Regions from separate parts of the Streptomyces sp. NPDC006516 genome, predicted to be linked through region 2. Evidence: riboswitches for the same ligand, from Rfam matches in the RefSeq annotation. Region 2 holds a riboswitch; the other holds the start of a gene.

Region 1 (7,720 bases), on a different contig from region 2:
CCGTCCAGGGATCCCTGAGCCCCGAACTCCCGCTTCCCGTCCACGTACTGGACCGGATCGTGCCCGACGAGGCCGCTCCACGCACCCGCCTCGCCGGCTGGCGCTTCCTGATCCGCAACGGCGAGCGCGCCGTCGCCGCGGCGGACACCATGCTGACCGCCGACGGCTGGACGTTCTCTCACTTCTTCGAGGGCCCTTACCTCGCCTCCACCGAACTGGCCGTGCGCCAGGCGGAGTCGGCGGCCGTGGACTACCAGCCGCGCCTGCTGTCCATTCCTGAGCTGTACATGCTCACACTGTGGCTGCACCACGACACCGGCGCGGACGCCGGTGGCGGCACCCTCGCGCCGACCGACGTACTGGTGCCCCTGGCCCCCGCCCCGCCGGGCATCACGGCTCACCGTCCGCACCACGTCGCGGATCTGCTCCCCGTCATGACACTGCGTGTCACGCCGGCTCCCCTCCCGGGCCTCCTCGGGTCGCCGGCCTGAGAGCCGCCCTTCAGGCGCCCCCGCCGAGCTGTACGGCGGGGGCGCCCGTCTGCCCCGTGCGGACTAGTCCGGTCAGGCCACCCCGAACCATCCGAACGGACAGTTCAGTTGGATCGAACCGCCCGGCCGGGTGATGCGTCATGGGAGGAGAACAGCAGCTGCTGCGAAATCCCTGCGGATCGACGCCCGTGGGGCAACACTGGAACGGACCGACTTGATACGGGGGCGGCCATGAACACCTCGTCCAGCCGCAGGACACTCGAATCGACGCAGCGAAAGAACCCACCCATGTGCCAGCACCAGCCACCCTGCCCGACCGCCGACTCCAACGACCGGGAGGCCGCACGCCTGATGGCCCACCACCCGGAACAGGGCTGGAGTCTGCTGTGCAACGGCGTCCTGCTCTTCGAGGACACCGGTGAGCTGCTCCCGGACGGGCAGATCATCGCCCCTCACCGGCCGCTGAAGAGCGGTCAGGTGATGAAGGCCGCCTGAGCGCGGCCGACGGAACAAGGGGGCCGGCCCGGAGAGTTCTCCGAACCGGCCCCGACGCGTGTCCGTGCCCCTCCTACTGGTCGTACTCCTCCAGCGGCGGGCAGGAGCAGACCAGGTTGCGGTCACCGAACGCGCCGTCGATCCGGCGCACCGGCGGCCAGTACTTGTCCGAAGGCGTGACGCCGGCCGGGAAGACCGCCTCTTCGCGGGTGTAGGCGTGGGCCCAGTCGCCACCGAGCGCGGCCGCCGTGTGCGGGGCGTTGCGCAGCGGGTTGTCGTCCGCGCTCCAGGTTCCGGAGGCGACCTTGTCGATCTCGCCGCGAATGGCGATCATCGTGTCGCAGAACCGGTCGAGCTCCGCGAGGTCCTCGCTCTCCGTCGGCTCGATCATCAGCGTGCCCGCCACCGGGAACGACATGGTCGGCGAGTGGAAGCCGTAGTCGATCAGCCGCTTGGCGATGTCGTCGATGCTGACGCCGGTCGCCTTGGAGATCGGCCGCAGGTCCACGATGCACTCGTGCGCGACCAGACCGGCCGGGCCGTTGTACAGGATCGGGAAGTGCGGTTCCAGGCGCTTGGCGATGTAGTTGGCCGCGAGCACGGCGACCTGCGTCGCACGCTTGAGGCCTTCGCCCCCCATCAGGCGTACGTACGCCCACGAGATGGGCAGGATGCCGGCCGAGCCCCACGGAGCGGCCGAGATCGGGCCGACACCGGTCTCCGGTCCCGCGGCGGGCTGGAGCGGGTGGTTGGGAAGGTAGGGCGCCAGGTGCGCGCGTACGCCGACCGGGCCCACACCCGGGCCACCGCCGCCGTGCGGGATGCAGAAGGTCTTGTGCAGGTTGAGGTGGGAGACGTCGCCGCCGAAGTGACCCGGCTTCGCGAGGCCGACGAGGGCGTTGAGGTTGGCGCCGTCCACGTACACCTGGCCGCCCGCGTCGTGCACCTCGCCGCAGATGTCGGCGACGTGCTCCTCGAAGACACCGTGCGTGGACGGGTAGGTGATCATCAGGACGGCGAGCTCGTCGCGGTGCTGCGCGATCTTGGCCCGGAGGTCCTCTATGTCGACCTCCCCGTCCTCGGCGGTCTTCACGACGACGACCTTCATGCCGGCCATCACGGCGCTCGCCGCGTTGGTGCCGTGCGCGGAGGACGGGATCAGGCAGACCGTACGGGCGTGGTCCCCGTTGGCCCGGTGGTACGCACGCACGGCCAGAAGACCGGCGAACTCGCCCTGCGAGCCCGCGTTGGGCTGGATCGAGACGGCGTCGTAGCCGGTGACCTCGGCGAGGCGCTCCTCCAGCTCCCGGATGAGGGTGAGGAAGCCCTGTGCCTGCTCGGCGGGCGCGAAGGGGTGCAGCGCGCCGAACTCGGGCCAGGTGATCGACTCCATCTCGGCGGTGGCGTTGAGCTTCATGGTGCAGGAGCCGAGCGGGATCATGCCGCGGTCCAGCGCGTAGTCACGGTCGGCGAGCCGGCGCAGGTAGCGCAGCATCGCCGTCTCGGAGCGGTGCTGGTGGAAGACCGGGTGGGTGAGGACGGCGTCGGTCCGCAGCAGTCCCTCGGGCAGCGCGTCGGCCGTCTCGGCGTCCAGCACCTCGATGTCACCGTCGGCGCCGAAAGCGGCCCAGACGGCGGCGACACACGCGCGGGTGGTGGTCTCGTCGCAGGCCACGGAGACGTGGTCGGCGTCGACCAGCCGGAGGTTGACCCCACGCTCCCGCGCCCCGGTGACCACGTCGGCCGCGCCACCCGGCACGCGGACGGTGAGGGTGTCGAAGTAGGCGCCGTGCACGACGTCGAGACCGGAGGACCGCAGCCCCTCGGCCAGGATGGCGGCGAAGCGGTGCGTGCGCCGGGCGATGGTCCGCAGTCCGTCCGGCCCGTGGTAGACGGCGTACATCCCGGCCATGACGGCGAGCAGCACCTGGGCGGTGCAGATGTTGCTGGTGGCCTTCTCGCGCCGGATGTGCTGCTCACGGGTCTGCAGGGCCAGGCGGTAGGCCTTGTTGCCGTCCGCGTCGACGGAGACGCCGACGAGGCGGCCGGGCAGGCTGCGGGCGAACTTCTCGCGCACCGCCATGAAGCCGGCGTGCGGTCCGCCGAAGCCCATCGGGACACCGAAGCGCTGCGTGGTTCCTACGGCGATGTCCGCGCCCAGCTCGCCGGGCGAGGTGAGCAGCGTCAGGGCCAGGAGGTCGGCGGCGACGGACACGATCGCGCCCAGTTCGTGCGCCTGCTCGATGACGGGCTTGATGTCGCGGACCGCGCCCGAGGCCCCGGGGTACTGGAGCAGCACGCCGAAGACACCCCGCTCGGCGACCTCGGCCGGGATGCCGTCGGTGAGATCGGCGACGACGACCTCGACCCCGGTCGGCTCGGCGCGGGTCTCGATCACGGCGACCGTCTGCGGCAGCGTGTCGGCGTCGACCAGGAAGACACCGTCCTTCACCTTGCCGACACGCCGTGCCAGGGCCATCGCCTCGGCCGCTGCCGTGCCCTCGTCGAGAAGCGAGGCTCCCGAGGTCGGCAGGCCGGTGAGGTCGGCGACCATGGTCTGGAAGTTCAGGAGGGCCTCGAGCCGCCCCTGGGAGATCTCGGGCTGGTACGGGGTGTAGGCCGTGTACCAGGCGGGGTTCTCCATGACGTTGCGCAGGATCACCGGCGGCGTGAACGTGCCGTAGTAGCCGAGCCCGATCATCGGGGTCAGTACCTGGTTACGGTCGGCGAGGCTGCGCAGCTCGGCCAGGACCTCGGCCTCGGTACGCGCCTCCGGGAGGTTCAGCGCCTCGGTGCTCCTGATCACGTCGGGCACGGCGGCGGCGGTCAGCTCGTCGAGGGAGCCGTAACCGACCTGGGCGAGCATCTTCGCCTGAGCCTCGGCATCGGGACCGATGTGGCGCTGCTCGAAGGGGATGCCCTGCTCCAGCTGGGAGAGCGGAGTGCGACGGGGGGTCATGATGGAGGCCTCCTGGTCTGCCACGACCTGCGAGGGGCGCCACGGCGTGGCTGCCCGTACGGCCTCCCCATCTGTCATCTCGACCTGAGAGCTTCACCGGCGCGCCCGGGGGGCGTGCCGGCTTTCACCGTCGGTGAGGGCGGCGCCCGCCGCGGCGCGTGCCGCACGGATTCCGCCCTGCTTTCCAGAGTGACCTCGTCCGTGCGGTACGGGGGCCTGAGAGATTCCGGGGAGGAGTTGCTCCTTCGGCGCCTCCGGATCGCTCCGGAGGACTCTCCCGCACGGGGTCAGCAGCCGGTTCCAGACTACCAGCGGGGCAGGAGAGGGCCGTCTCGAGTGGCCGATGCCCCGGATCTGGCCTTTCGTAGAGCCTGTGGAGCGCTTGCGACCACCCTGATGCAGTTGTGACCAGTGGGAGGCACCGTGCAGACCGACATCGATCCGCGCAGCCTGATCGGCCGCAAGGCCTTCGACCGTCGAGGTGCCAAGATCGGGACGGTGGACGAGGTGTATCTCGACGACGCCACCGGAGTACCGGAGTGGGCCGCCGTGCGCACCGGTCTCTTCACCAGGGACGCGTTCGTCCCGCTGGAGCCGAGCGAGTTCGTCGACGGCGCGCTGCTGATCCCCTTCGACCGGGCCCTGATCAAGGACGCGCCCGACTTCGGGGTCGGCCGTCACCTCTCGCCCGAACAGGAACTGCAGCTCTACCGCCATTACGGGCTGGACTCCGCCCCGTCGGCCGGGCCGGTCCCGGACCGGGACTTCGGCAGGCTGGCCGGCCAGGAGGAGTAGTCGGGCGGCTCCCGCACCAGGGGCAGGGGATCCACCGGCTCCAGCTGCGGATCGTCGATGCGGAACGTCCGCACGCGGCCGGGCGGCGACCACGGTTCCTCGAATCGCACCGTCACCCGGCCCACGCCGCTGCCCTGGACCCATCCGTGGCCGTGGATCTCGTGCCGGACGTCGTGCCCGGCGGACCAGCGCCGGACGGCAGGCTGTTCGGCACCCCCCTCGACCGTCTCCGCCGCCGGGACGGGCAGCGCGTCAGGGGTGGCATCGGCCGTGGCTTCAGCCGCTGCCTCCTCTGCGGCGTGCTCCGCCTCCGCGGCCTGAGCGAAGAGGTCTTCCTGCGTGAAGTCCGCCAGTCCCGTGACGCCGACTCCGAGCAACCGCACTCCCCCGGTGGTGTCGACGCCCTCCAGGAGCCTCGCCGCGGCCTCCTTGACGACCGTGGGGTCGTCCGTGGGGCCGCGCAGGGTCTCGGACCGTGTGAGCGTGGAGAAGTCGTAGCGGCGCACCTTGAGGACGACGGTGCGCCCCGAGCGCCCCGCGCCCCTCAGCCGTCCCACGCAGCGCTCCGCCAGCCGCTCCACCTCGCTCCTGACGCGCACACGGTCGTGCAGGTCCACGTCGAAGGTGTCCTCGACAGAAACGGACTTGGCGTCCCGTTCCGCGACGACGGGCCGGTCGTCGTGGCCCTGGGCCATCCGGTGCAAGGCCACGCCGTGCGCCTTGCCCAGCAGGCGCACGAGCTCCGCCTCGCCCGCCTGTGCGAGGTCGTCGACGACGGTCATGCCGGCGCGGCGGAGGTGGTCGCCGGTGGCGGGCCCCACCCCGGGGAGGGTGCGCACGGACATGGGCGCGAGGAGCTCCCGCTCGGTTCCCGGTTCGATGAGCAGCAGCCCGTCCGGCTTCGCCTCCTCGGAGGCGATCTTGGCCAGCATCTTGGACCCGGCGAGCCCGACGGAGCCACTGAGCCCGGTGACGGCCCTGATCACCGTACGCAGCTGCTGCCCGATCGCACGGGCGGACGCGGAGTCGTCCGCCACCCCGCCGGCCTCCAGGTCCACGAACGCCTCGTCCAGGCTGAGTGGCTCGACGAGCGGTGACAGCCGCGCGAGCAGCTCCATCACCTGGTCGCTGACCGCCCGGTAGAGAGCGAACCGCGGGACGAGGTAGGCCGCATTGGGCGCCAGCCGCCGCGCCTGGGCCATCGGCATCGCCGAATGGACGCCGAGACGGCGGGCCTCGTACGAGGCGGTTGCGACGACCCCGCGCATCCCCAGGCCGCCGACCACCACCGGCTTACCGCGCAGGCTGGGCTTCGCCGCCTGCTCGGCAGAGGCGTAGAAGGCATCCATGTCCAGATGCAGAATCGTGGGCGCGGCTCTCACACGGACAGATGCTGCCCTACGCCACTGACAACCGCTCCGCCCGACGCGTTCGCCGGGGCGGAGGGCATGGCCGGCTCAGCCCGCGCGGTTGCGGCGCCGTGCCAGTTCGTCGGCGGGATTGTGCCCGACGAGAGTCTCGCCGGTGTCGATCCGCTCTCCGTGGAGCTGGGAGAGCGCGGCGTCGACATCTCGCCACACGACGCCCACGGCGATACCGAAGACGCCTTGGCCCCCCTGGAGAAGATTCACGACCTCGTCGGGCGAGGAGCACTCGTAGACCGTGGCCCCGTCACTCATCAGGGTCATGCGCTCGAGATCGGTGAATCCGCGTGCCCGGAGGTGCTGGACTGTGGTGCGGATGTTCTGCAGAGCGACCCCCGTGTCCAGGAACCGCTTCACGATCTTGAGGAGGACCACGTCCCGGAAGCTGTAGAGACGTTGCGTCCCCGACCCGTAGGCCGGGCGCACGCTCGGCTCGACCAGCCCCGTCCGCGCCCAGTAGTCGAGCTGCCGGTAGGTGATACCGGCCGCAGCGCATGCTGTCGGCCCCCGATAGCCGATGTCAGCCGCCGCTGCCATACCGTCCGCTGCCACCACCGCCGGCTGAACCGGCTGTCTGATGGAGTGGTCGGCCGCACTGCCATGCTGCCGGTAAGGCCCACCCGCAGCCGTACCGTCGCCGCTGCTTCTCACGCCGACCTCCGTCCTTGACCTGCCATCTCGAAGGTAGGCAGTCACCAGGGGTGCGTCAACGATCGCCACACTCGGCACGCCGAGTGATAATCACCCTGAGGGTGGTTTCCCGTGACCGGTTTACGGGAACGGCTTGCCGGATGCGCTGACGCCACCCCTGCGGGGCGGTCACTGGCTGTTGGTACCGAAGTCCTCCGGCGAGATCTGGTCGAGGAATTCGCGGAACTTCTCCACCTCGTCCTCCTGCTCGTCCGGAATCGCGATGCCGGCGTCGTCGAGCACCCCGTCACTGCCGTAGATCGGCGTGCCGGTGCGCAGGGCGAGCGCTATGGCGTCGGACGGACGCGCGCTCACCTCGACCCCGCTGGCAAAGACCAGCTCCGCGTAGAAGACCCCTTCTCTGAGGTCCGTGATGCGGACCTCGGTGAGCTCCTGGCCGACAGCCTCGAGCACATCCTTGAAGAGATCATGGGTCAGCGGCCTGGCCGGAGCCATGCCCTGCTGGGCGAAGGCGATCGCGGTCGCTTCCCCAGGGCCGATCCAGATAGGGAGGTACCGGTCGCCTCCCACTTCACGCAGGAGCACGATCGGTTGGTTGGAGGGCATTTCCACCCGGACACCCACAACGTCGAGCTCGTTCACACAGCAACCCTAGGACGTGCCCGCCTGGTTTGGATAGTCGGGCACCCCCGAGGTCAGTGGAAGGTCACCTTCAGGGCACTCTGCACGAGCGCCGCGTGAAGGCGCACGGAGAGCTCGGCGAGCTCCCTGGCCGTGGCCTCCGCATGGGCTCTGGTCTGCGGATTCCTGTGCCGACGCAGGGGCGCGACCACCTGCTCGACCAGCCCCGCCTCGCGCTCGGCAGCGGCTTTGACGGCACGCAGGTGCCGGGGTTCCAGTCCGAA
Region 2 (7,720 bases):
GCCCCTCGGAACTGAAGACGGGGACGAAGGCGGCGCCGCCGATGTCGACGGTCGGCAGGTCGAGGTCGGGGCTGTCCGGGCCGCCGCCGTTGGGGAGGGGCACCCAGATCTGGCTGCGGCCGAGCACCTCGATCAGCCGGCCGGCCGCTCCGGGGACGCCGAGCGAGGCGGTGAGCACTTCTTCGAGCTCGTTGGCCGGCCATCCCTGCGACGGATGGGGCGGCGCCTGGGCCGGAATGTCCACGGTGTCTGAGTCCTTTTCTCGCCATGCGGTGCGGCAGAAACCTTAGACCGGCTCACGCCTCGCCCGCAGTGCCGCAGGCCGGAGCCCCGCCCGGCCCCCGCGTACCGTCCGGATCGCGGACAGGTGGCCGGACCACCGCGAACTGTGCGTATGCGAACGGTGACGCCCGGGGCACTCACCGCGGGCCGCTGTGGACCCTCGCCACGGACGCCCGGACCGGCTCCTCCGGTCCGTCGTCCCTACTCCTGCCCCGAACGCGCCTCCGGGAACGAGATCCGCCGGATCGCCCCGGCGGTCTCCCGGTCGATCAGCACCGCCGACGCGCACCCAGGAGGCAGCAGACCCCGCTCGGTGTCGCGCAGCAGCCTGCCCACCGCGCGCCGGTGACGGGCGAAGGCGTATCCGGACACACCGCGCCCACGCTCCCGCTGGCCCTGCCGGGCCACCTGCGGGGTGACGTCGAGCAGCACGAGGTGCAGGGTCCTGCCCCGGCGCCGGGCCTCACGCGCGAGCCAGCGCCGCACCCAGGCCTGCGTCCCGCAGTCGTGGACGACGACCGAGGCGCCCGAGCGCAGGGCCCGCCACAGCCCTGCGTAGTGCGCCGCACGCACCAGCGGGCGGTAGAGCGCGTACGGGAGTAAGGCGGGCAGGGTTGCGGCCCAGCGGTCCCGGGTGTCCTGGGAGTCGATCGCGTGCCCCTGCACCGCCCGCCGGATCAGCGTCGACTTCCCGCTGCCGGGCAGACCCGAGACCACGACCACGTCACCCGCCGCGAAGTCCAGGACGGTCGGGCCGCGAGCGCCTCCGCCCCGCAGATCACGCACCACCGGAGCCGGCCCGCCCCCCAGCTCCCGGGCGGGTGCGCCCGGCTGCTGGGGCATCGCACCGCGCGCCGCCCCCGCGGTCGCCGCGTAACGCTGCAACGTCATCGTCTTCCCCCTGCCGAGTGACCCACTGACCTGCCCAAGAAGTGTAAAGAAAAGGTAATGCGGCACAACCGCTTCCGGTCGCACGTGTCGGGACCCGCACCCGTGCGGACCTGATCGCCCCACTCTCCCGCAATGCGTGCGATGATGACCCCGCCAACTGCATACCGGCCGTTTGAATCCGCGCGGGAGAGTCCCGGACACCGTGTGCGCCGGGCGCCGAAGGAGCAAGTTCCTCCCTTGAATCTCTCAGGCCCCGTACCGCGTGGATGAGGCAGATCTGAAAAGCGGGCCGCTTCGCGGCTCCACCCAAGGTGCAAGCCGACCCTGAAGGGGATGCCCCCTCCAGGACCCTTTCAGGGGCTCTCGGCGAACCTCTCAGGTTCCGATGACAGATGGGGAGGGAAATCCCCTGTCGTCATGCCCTGGAGCCATGTCCATGAGCACTGCCCCGAGCGCCGCCCCCCGCCAGACCGCCCTCGACGCCCTGCACCGGTCCCTGGGCGCGACCATGACCGACTTCGCCGGCTGGGACATGCCGCTGCGGTACGCCAGCGAGCGCGACGAGCACAACGCCGTGCGCACCCGGGCCGGACTGTTCGACCTGTCGCACATGGGCGAGATCACCGTCACCGGTCCGCAGGCCGCGGCCTTCCTGAGCTACGCCCTGGTGGGCAACATCGCCACCGTCGGCGAGGGCCGGGCCCGCTACACGATGATCGTCGCGCAGGACGGCGGAATCCTGGACGACCTGATCGTCTACCGGCTGGCCGGCGACGAGTACATGGTGGTCGCCAACGCGGGCAACGCCCAGCTCGTCCTCGACACCCTCACCGAGCGAGTCGCCGGTTTCGACGCCCAGGTGCGGGACGACCGCGACGCCTACGCGCTGATCGCCGTCCAGGGCCCCGACTCCCCCGCCGTACTCAAGTCGGTCACGGACGCCGACCTGGACGGACTGAAGTACTACGCCGGGCTCCCCGGAACGGTCGCCGGTGTGCCCGCGCTCATCGCCCGCACCGGCTACACGGGCGAGGACGGCTTCGAGCTCTTCGTCGCCCCCGGCCACGCCGAGCAGCTGTGGAAGGCCCTGACGGAGGCCGGAGCGCCGTACGGCCTGATCCCCTGCGGGCTCTCCTGCCGGGACACGCTGCGCCTGGAGGCGGGCATGCCGCTGTACGGGCACGAGCTGACCACCGCGCTGACGCCGTTCGACGCCGGCCTCGGCAGGGTCGTGAAGTTCGAGAAGGAGGGCGACTTCGTCGGGCGCGAGGCGCTGCTCGCCGCCGCCCGGCGCGCCGAGACCGCCCCGCCCCGCAAGCTCGTCGGCCTGGTCGCCATGGGCCGCCGGGTGCCGCGCGCCGGTTTCCAGGTCGTGGCCGGCGGGGAGGTCGTCGGCGAGGTCACCTCCGGGGCCCCGTCCCCGACCCTGGGCAAGCCGATCGCCATGGCGTACGTGGACGCCGCGCACGCCGCGCCCGGCACCGAGGGTGTCGCGGTCGACATCCGGGGCACGCACGAGCCCTACGAGGTCGTCGCGCTGCCGTTCTACCAGCGCCGTAAGTGACACCGCGCCCGCGCACGTGACGCAGTCGTGTCTCACACCGTAAGACCACCGTTCATCAGCACTCCCCCGCGTACAGGAGAATTCAGGTCATGAGCAACCCCCAGCAGCTGCGGTACAGCAAGGAGCACGAGTGGCTGTCGGCCGTCGAGGACGGCGTGGCCACGGTCGGTATCACCGAGTACGCGGCCAACGCGCTCGGCGACGTCGTCTACGCCCAGCTCCCGGAGGTCGGTGACACGGTGACCGCGGGCGAGACCTGCGGGGAGCTGGAGTCGACCAAGTCGGTCAGCGACCTGTACTCGCCGGTGTCCGGCGAGGTGACCGCGGCGAACCAGGACGTCGTGGACGACCCGTCGCTGGTGAACTCCGCCCCCTTCGAGGGCGGCTGGCTGTTCAAGGTGCGCGTCGCGGAGGAGCCGAACGACCTTCTCTCCGCCGACGAGTACACCGCGTTCTCCGGCAACTGAGACCCAAGGGACCCACTGATGTCGCTTCTCAACTCCTCCCTCCACGAGCTGGACCCGGACGTCGCCGCCGCCGTCGACGCCGAGCTCCACCGCCAGCAGTCCACCCTCGAGATGATCGCCTCGGAGAACTTCGCTCCGGTCGCGGTCATGGAGGCGCAGGGCTCCGTCCTCACGAACAAGTACGCCGAGGGCTACCCCGGCCGCCGTTACTACGGTGGCTGCGAGCACGTCGACGTGGTCGAGCAGATCGCGATCGACCGCATCAAGGCGCTCTTCGGCGCCGAGGCCGCGAACGTCCAGCCGCACTCAGGTGCGCAGGCCAACGCCGCCGCGATGTTCGCGCTGCTGAAGCCGGGCGACACGATCATGGGTCTGAACCTGGCTCACGGCGGTCACCTGACCCACGGCATGAAGATCAACTTCTCCGGCAAGCTCTACAACGTGGTCCCGTACCACGTCGACGACACCGGTGTCGTGGACATGGCCGAGGTCGAGCGCCTCGCCAAGGAGTCGAAGCCGAAGCTCATCGTGGCCGGCTGGTCGGCCTACCCGCGCCAGCTGGACTTCGCCGCCTTCCGCCGCATCGCGGACGAGGTCGGCGCGTACCTGATGGTCGACATGGCGCACTTCGCGGGCCTGGTCGCCGCGGGTCTGCACCCCAACCCGGTGCCGCACGCCCACGTCGTCACGACCACCACGCACAAGACCCTCGGCGGTCCGCGCGGTGGCGTGATCCTCTCGACGCAGGAGCTCGCGAAGAAGATCAACTCCGCGGTCTTCCCCGGTCAGCAGGGGGGTCCGCTGGAGCACGTGATCGCGGCCAAGGCCGTCTCCTTCAAGGTGGCGGCGGGCGAGGAGTTCAAGGAGCGCCAGCAGCGGACCCTGGACGGTGCCCGCATCCTGGCCGAGCGCCTGGTGCAGCCGGACGTGACCGAGGTGGGCGTCTCCGTGCTCTCCGGCGGTACGGACGTCCACCTGGTCCTGGTCGACCTGCGCAACTCCGAGCTGGACGGCCAGCAGGCCGAGGACCGGCTCCACGAGCTGGGCATCACGGTCAACCGGAACGCCATCCCGAACGACCCGCGGCCCCCGATGGTCACCTCCGGCCTGCGCATCGGCACGCCGGCGCTGGCCACCCGCGGCTTCCAGGCCGAGGACTTCACCGAGGTCGCCGAGATCATCGCGGCAGCGCTGAAGCCCACGTACGACGCGGAGGCCCTCAAGGCCCGCGTGACCGCGCTGGCCGAGAAGTTCCCGCTGTACCCCGGCCTCAAGTAGTCACCCGCAGTTTGCACACAGGGTGGGGGCACCACGCACACTGAACACAGTGAGCGTGGTGCCCCCACCCCTTTGCCCCGCGTTCCCGGGCCCACCCGGCCCGTCCCGCACCACCCGGGCGGACAACGACGTCCACCAACGCCTTAGGAGTACCCCCGTGGCCCTCTCGGTCTTCGACCTCTTCTCGGTCGGTATCGGCCCGTCCAGTTCCCACACGGTCGGCCCGATGCGCGCGGCCCGCATGTTCGCCCGCCGCCTCAAGAACGAAGGGCTGCTGGCCCACACCGCCTCGGTCCGGGCGGAGCTGTACGGCTCGCTCGGCGCGACCGGCCACGGCCACGGCACGCCCAAGGCCGTGCTGCTCGGCCTGGAGGGCGAATCGCCCCGCACGGTCGACGTCGAGGGCGCCGACGCCCGCGTCGAGGAGATCCGCGCCTCGGGCCGCATCAGCCTCCTGGGCGTGCACGACATACCGTTCGACGCCGACGAGCAGCTGGTCCTGCACCGGCGCAAGGCGCTGCCGTACCACGCCAACGGGATGACCGTCGGCGCGTACGACCGTGACGGCACCGCGCTGCTGGAGAAGACGTACTACTCGGTGGGCGGCGGCTTCGTCGTCGACGAGGACGCCGTGGACGGCGAGAACCCGATCGTCCCGGACGACACGGTCCTCAAGCACCCCTTCCGCACCGGCGACGAGCTGCTGAGGCTCGCCAGGGAGACCGGCCTGTCCATCTCCTCCCTCATGCTGGAGAACGAGAAGGCCTGGCGGACCGAGGACGAGATCCGCGCCGGGCTCCTGGAGATCTGGCGCGTCATGGAGGCCTGCATCGCGCGCGGCATGTCCCGCGAGGGCATCCTGCCCGGCGGCCTGAAGGTCCGCCGCCGGGCCGCGAACTCGGCCAGGCAGCTGCGCGCCGAGGGCGCCCCCCAGACGCACGCGATGGAGTGGATCACCCTCTACGCGATGGCGGTCAACGAGGAGAACGCCGCCGGGGGCCGTGTCGTGACGGCCCCGACGAACGGCGCGGCGGGCATCATCCCGGCGGTCCTGCACTACTGGATGAACTTCGCCGCAGGCGGCTGTACCGAGGCCGAGAAGGACGACGGCGTGGTCCGCTTCCTGCTGGCGGCCGGTGCCATCGGCATGCTCTTCAAGGAGAACGCCTCCATCTCCGGAGCCGAGGTCGGCTGCCAGGGCGAGGTCGGCTCCGCCTGTTCCATGGCCGCCGGCGCCCTGGCCGAGGTCCTCGGTGGCTCGCCGGAGCAGGTGGAGAACGCCGCGGAGATCGGCATGGAACACAACCTGGGCCTCACCTGCGACCCGGTCGGGGGCCTCGTCCAGATCCCCTGCATCGAGCGCAACGGCATGGCCGCGGTCAAGGCGGTCACGGCGGCGAAGATGGCGCTGCGGGGCGACGGCAGCCACAAGGTCTCCCTGGACAAGGTCATCAAGACCATGAAGGAGACGGGCGCGGACATGTCCGTGAAGTACAAGGAGACAGCCCGGGGCGGGCTCGCGGTGAACATCATCGAGTGCTGAGGTTCTGGGCCCTGACCAGCGCGTTCGTACCTTTCAGCGCTGTCAGGGCCTTCCCCCGCTCACACGATGGAAAGCCCCTGGGACAGACGTGAAAGTCCAGGCGGACCCCCCGCTGATGGGCGTGTGACCTGGGAGTGCGGGACACCCGCGCGGCGATGATGTCCTCGGGCACAGCGGATCGAATCATCACCCCTCCCATAACAAAAGTCTTGTTGACCTGGGTCCCATGGCTGCCACCCCGGCGCCCGGCGAAGGACCCGTGCGACCCGTATCGGTCTCGCTCCACGAAGGCACCATCGCTGCCCTCAAAGCACGTACAGGCAAGCGAGGGATGTCCGCCTACGTCGAGTCCCTCATCCAGCGACAACCGGAGCGGGACCCACTGCGCGAACTCATCGAGGATGCGGAGGCCGACCATGGCCCGGTCGACCGATCGGCCGTCGACGCCAAACGTGAAATCCTCCGCGGCGAGACGGCCGGCTCGGCGGACGCCGCGTGAGCGGCACGCTCGTCCTGGACTGCGAAGGCCTGTCCGAACTGGTACGACGCACGCCTGAGATCACCGAGTGGCTGACGGCAGCCGAAGCCGAAGACATCCGCGTCGTCACCAGCTCGTGGCCGCCACAGCGCTCACCTCGCCGGCCCCGGTGACCGTCCTGACGTCGGACCCCGAAGACCTCCTCCTCGCGCGGCTCGTGTCACCGTCCGACCGTGCCCCCGTACAGGTAGCGGCGCGCCGTGGTGAAGCGGCGCAGGGCGTCCGGCCTCTGATGCCGATGCCGGGGCTCGCTGCGGGCCTGGACATGGCGGGGGCCGCGGAGCTGCTCGCCGTGCACCCCAACACCTGCCGCTACCGGCTCCGCCAGGCCAGGGAGCAGGTCGGCCTGGACCTGGACGACCCCGACGAGCGGGTGGTGCTCCGGTTGCGGGCCCGGCTCTCGGACGGCGGTCCGGCAGGCGGAGCCCGAGACCGGCCGGTCGCCGCTCCGGCCGAGGGGTTCGCGGGGCCGAGACCCGAAGAGCGTGCGGTTCACGGCCGTTCGAAGAACTGGAGGAGACCGCCGGCGGAGAAGCAGAGGGCACCGGTGAGGGTGCCCCAGTTGGCGATGTCGGCGTTGCTCAGGCTGCCGGTGGCCGGGCGGGTGTACGCGGCGAGTGCCGAGACCATGAAGAGGACGGAGCCGAGCTGGTTCACGGCGACGATCCACCAGCCCAGGTCGCGGGGCAGCAGGCGCGGCCGGCCGTGGCAGATCTCGACGACGGCAAGGTGCCCGGAGATCAGGAAGAGCACGCAGCCGATCATGTCGGGCGCCCAGATGAGACGGTTGATCTGCTGCACGGTCAGACCTTGCAGGAAGGAGTCGAGCAGGTCGACGGCGAAGACCAGGGTGCCGGCGAACAGGACGAACGTGCTCAGCCAGTCGGCCCGTGACGGCTCGTAGCTCCACCATCGCCAGCGCCGGGTGACCAGGGCGCCTTCGCCCCCGGGGACGTGGCGCGGCGCGTTGATCACCTGGAGCAGGGACACGTAGCCGCCGGTGTTGAAGCACAGGCCGCCGGCGAAGTAGATCGACGCGCAGGTGGTGGCGTCGCCGGAGCCGAACTGGGCGACGGCGGCTCCGGCGGCGAAGAGCGCGCCGCCGAGGACGAAGGCGGTGGCGGCGATCGCGTTGAGCCTGCGCAGCCGGGCGACGG

What was found. A riboswitch is a leader RNA that binds a small molecule or an ion and turns the genes downstream of it on or off. The one in region 2 is predicted to bind glycine.
Region 1: linked by a shared signal. The riboswitch ahead of gcvP (aminomethyl-transferring glycine dehydrogenase) and the one ahead of gcvT (glycine cleavage system aminomethyltransferase GcvT) in region 2 are both predicted to bind glycine.

Annotation. Positions count from the first base shown of each region.
Region 1 is NZ_JBEXPD010000024.1:7,158-14,877, reverse strand. Features, by position in the region: gene ABZY45_RS34400 (hypothetical protein) at 1-491, shown strand, start outside; gene ABZY45_RS34395 (DUF5999 family protein) at 780-986, shown strand; gene gcvP (aminomethyl-transferring glycine dehydrogenase) at 1,060-3,945, opposite strand; glycine riboswitch at 4,140-4,235, opposite strand; gene ABZY45_RS34385 (PRC-barrel domain-containing protein) at 4,369-4,740, shown strand; gene ABZY45_RS34380 (DNA polymerase IV) at 4,662-6,122, opposite strand; gene ABZY45_RS34375 (MerR family transcriptional regulator) at 6,198-6,815, opposite strand; gene ABZY45_RS34370 (bifunctional nuclease family protein) at 6,984-7,457, opposite strand; gene ABZY45_RS34365 (MerR family transcriptional regulator) at 7,511-7,720, opposite strand, start outside.
Region 2 is NZ_JBEXPD010000002.1:1,170,050-1,177,769, reverse strand. Features, by position in the region: gene ABZY45_RS11525 (enhanced serine sensitivity protein SseB) at 1-244, opposite strand, end outside; gene ABZY45_RS11520 (AAA family ATPase) at 484-1,173, opposite strand; glycine riboswitch at 1,347-1,444, shown strand; gene gcvT (glycine cleavage system aminomethyltransferase GcvT) at 1,610-2,737, shown strand; gene gcvH (glycine cleavage system protein GcvH) at 2,827-3,204, shown strand; gene glyA (serine hydroxymethyltransferase) at 3,223-4,482, shown strand; gene ABZY45_RS11500 (L-serine ammonia-lyase) at 4,640-6,025, shown strand; gene ABZY45_RS11495 (hypothetical protein) at 6,252-6,524, shown strand; partial or broken gene ABZY45_RS11490 (DNA-binding protein) at 6,521-6,705, shown strand; partial or broken gene ABZY45_RS11485 (helix-turn-helix domain-containing protein) at 6,796-6,891, shown strand; gene ABZY45_RS11480 (hypothetical protein) at 7,056-7,720, opposite strand, start outside.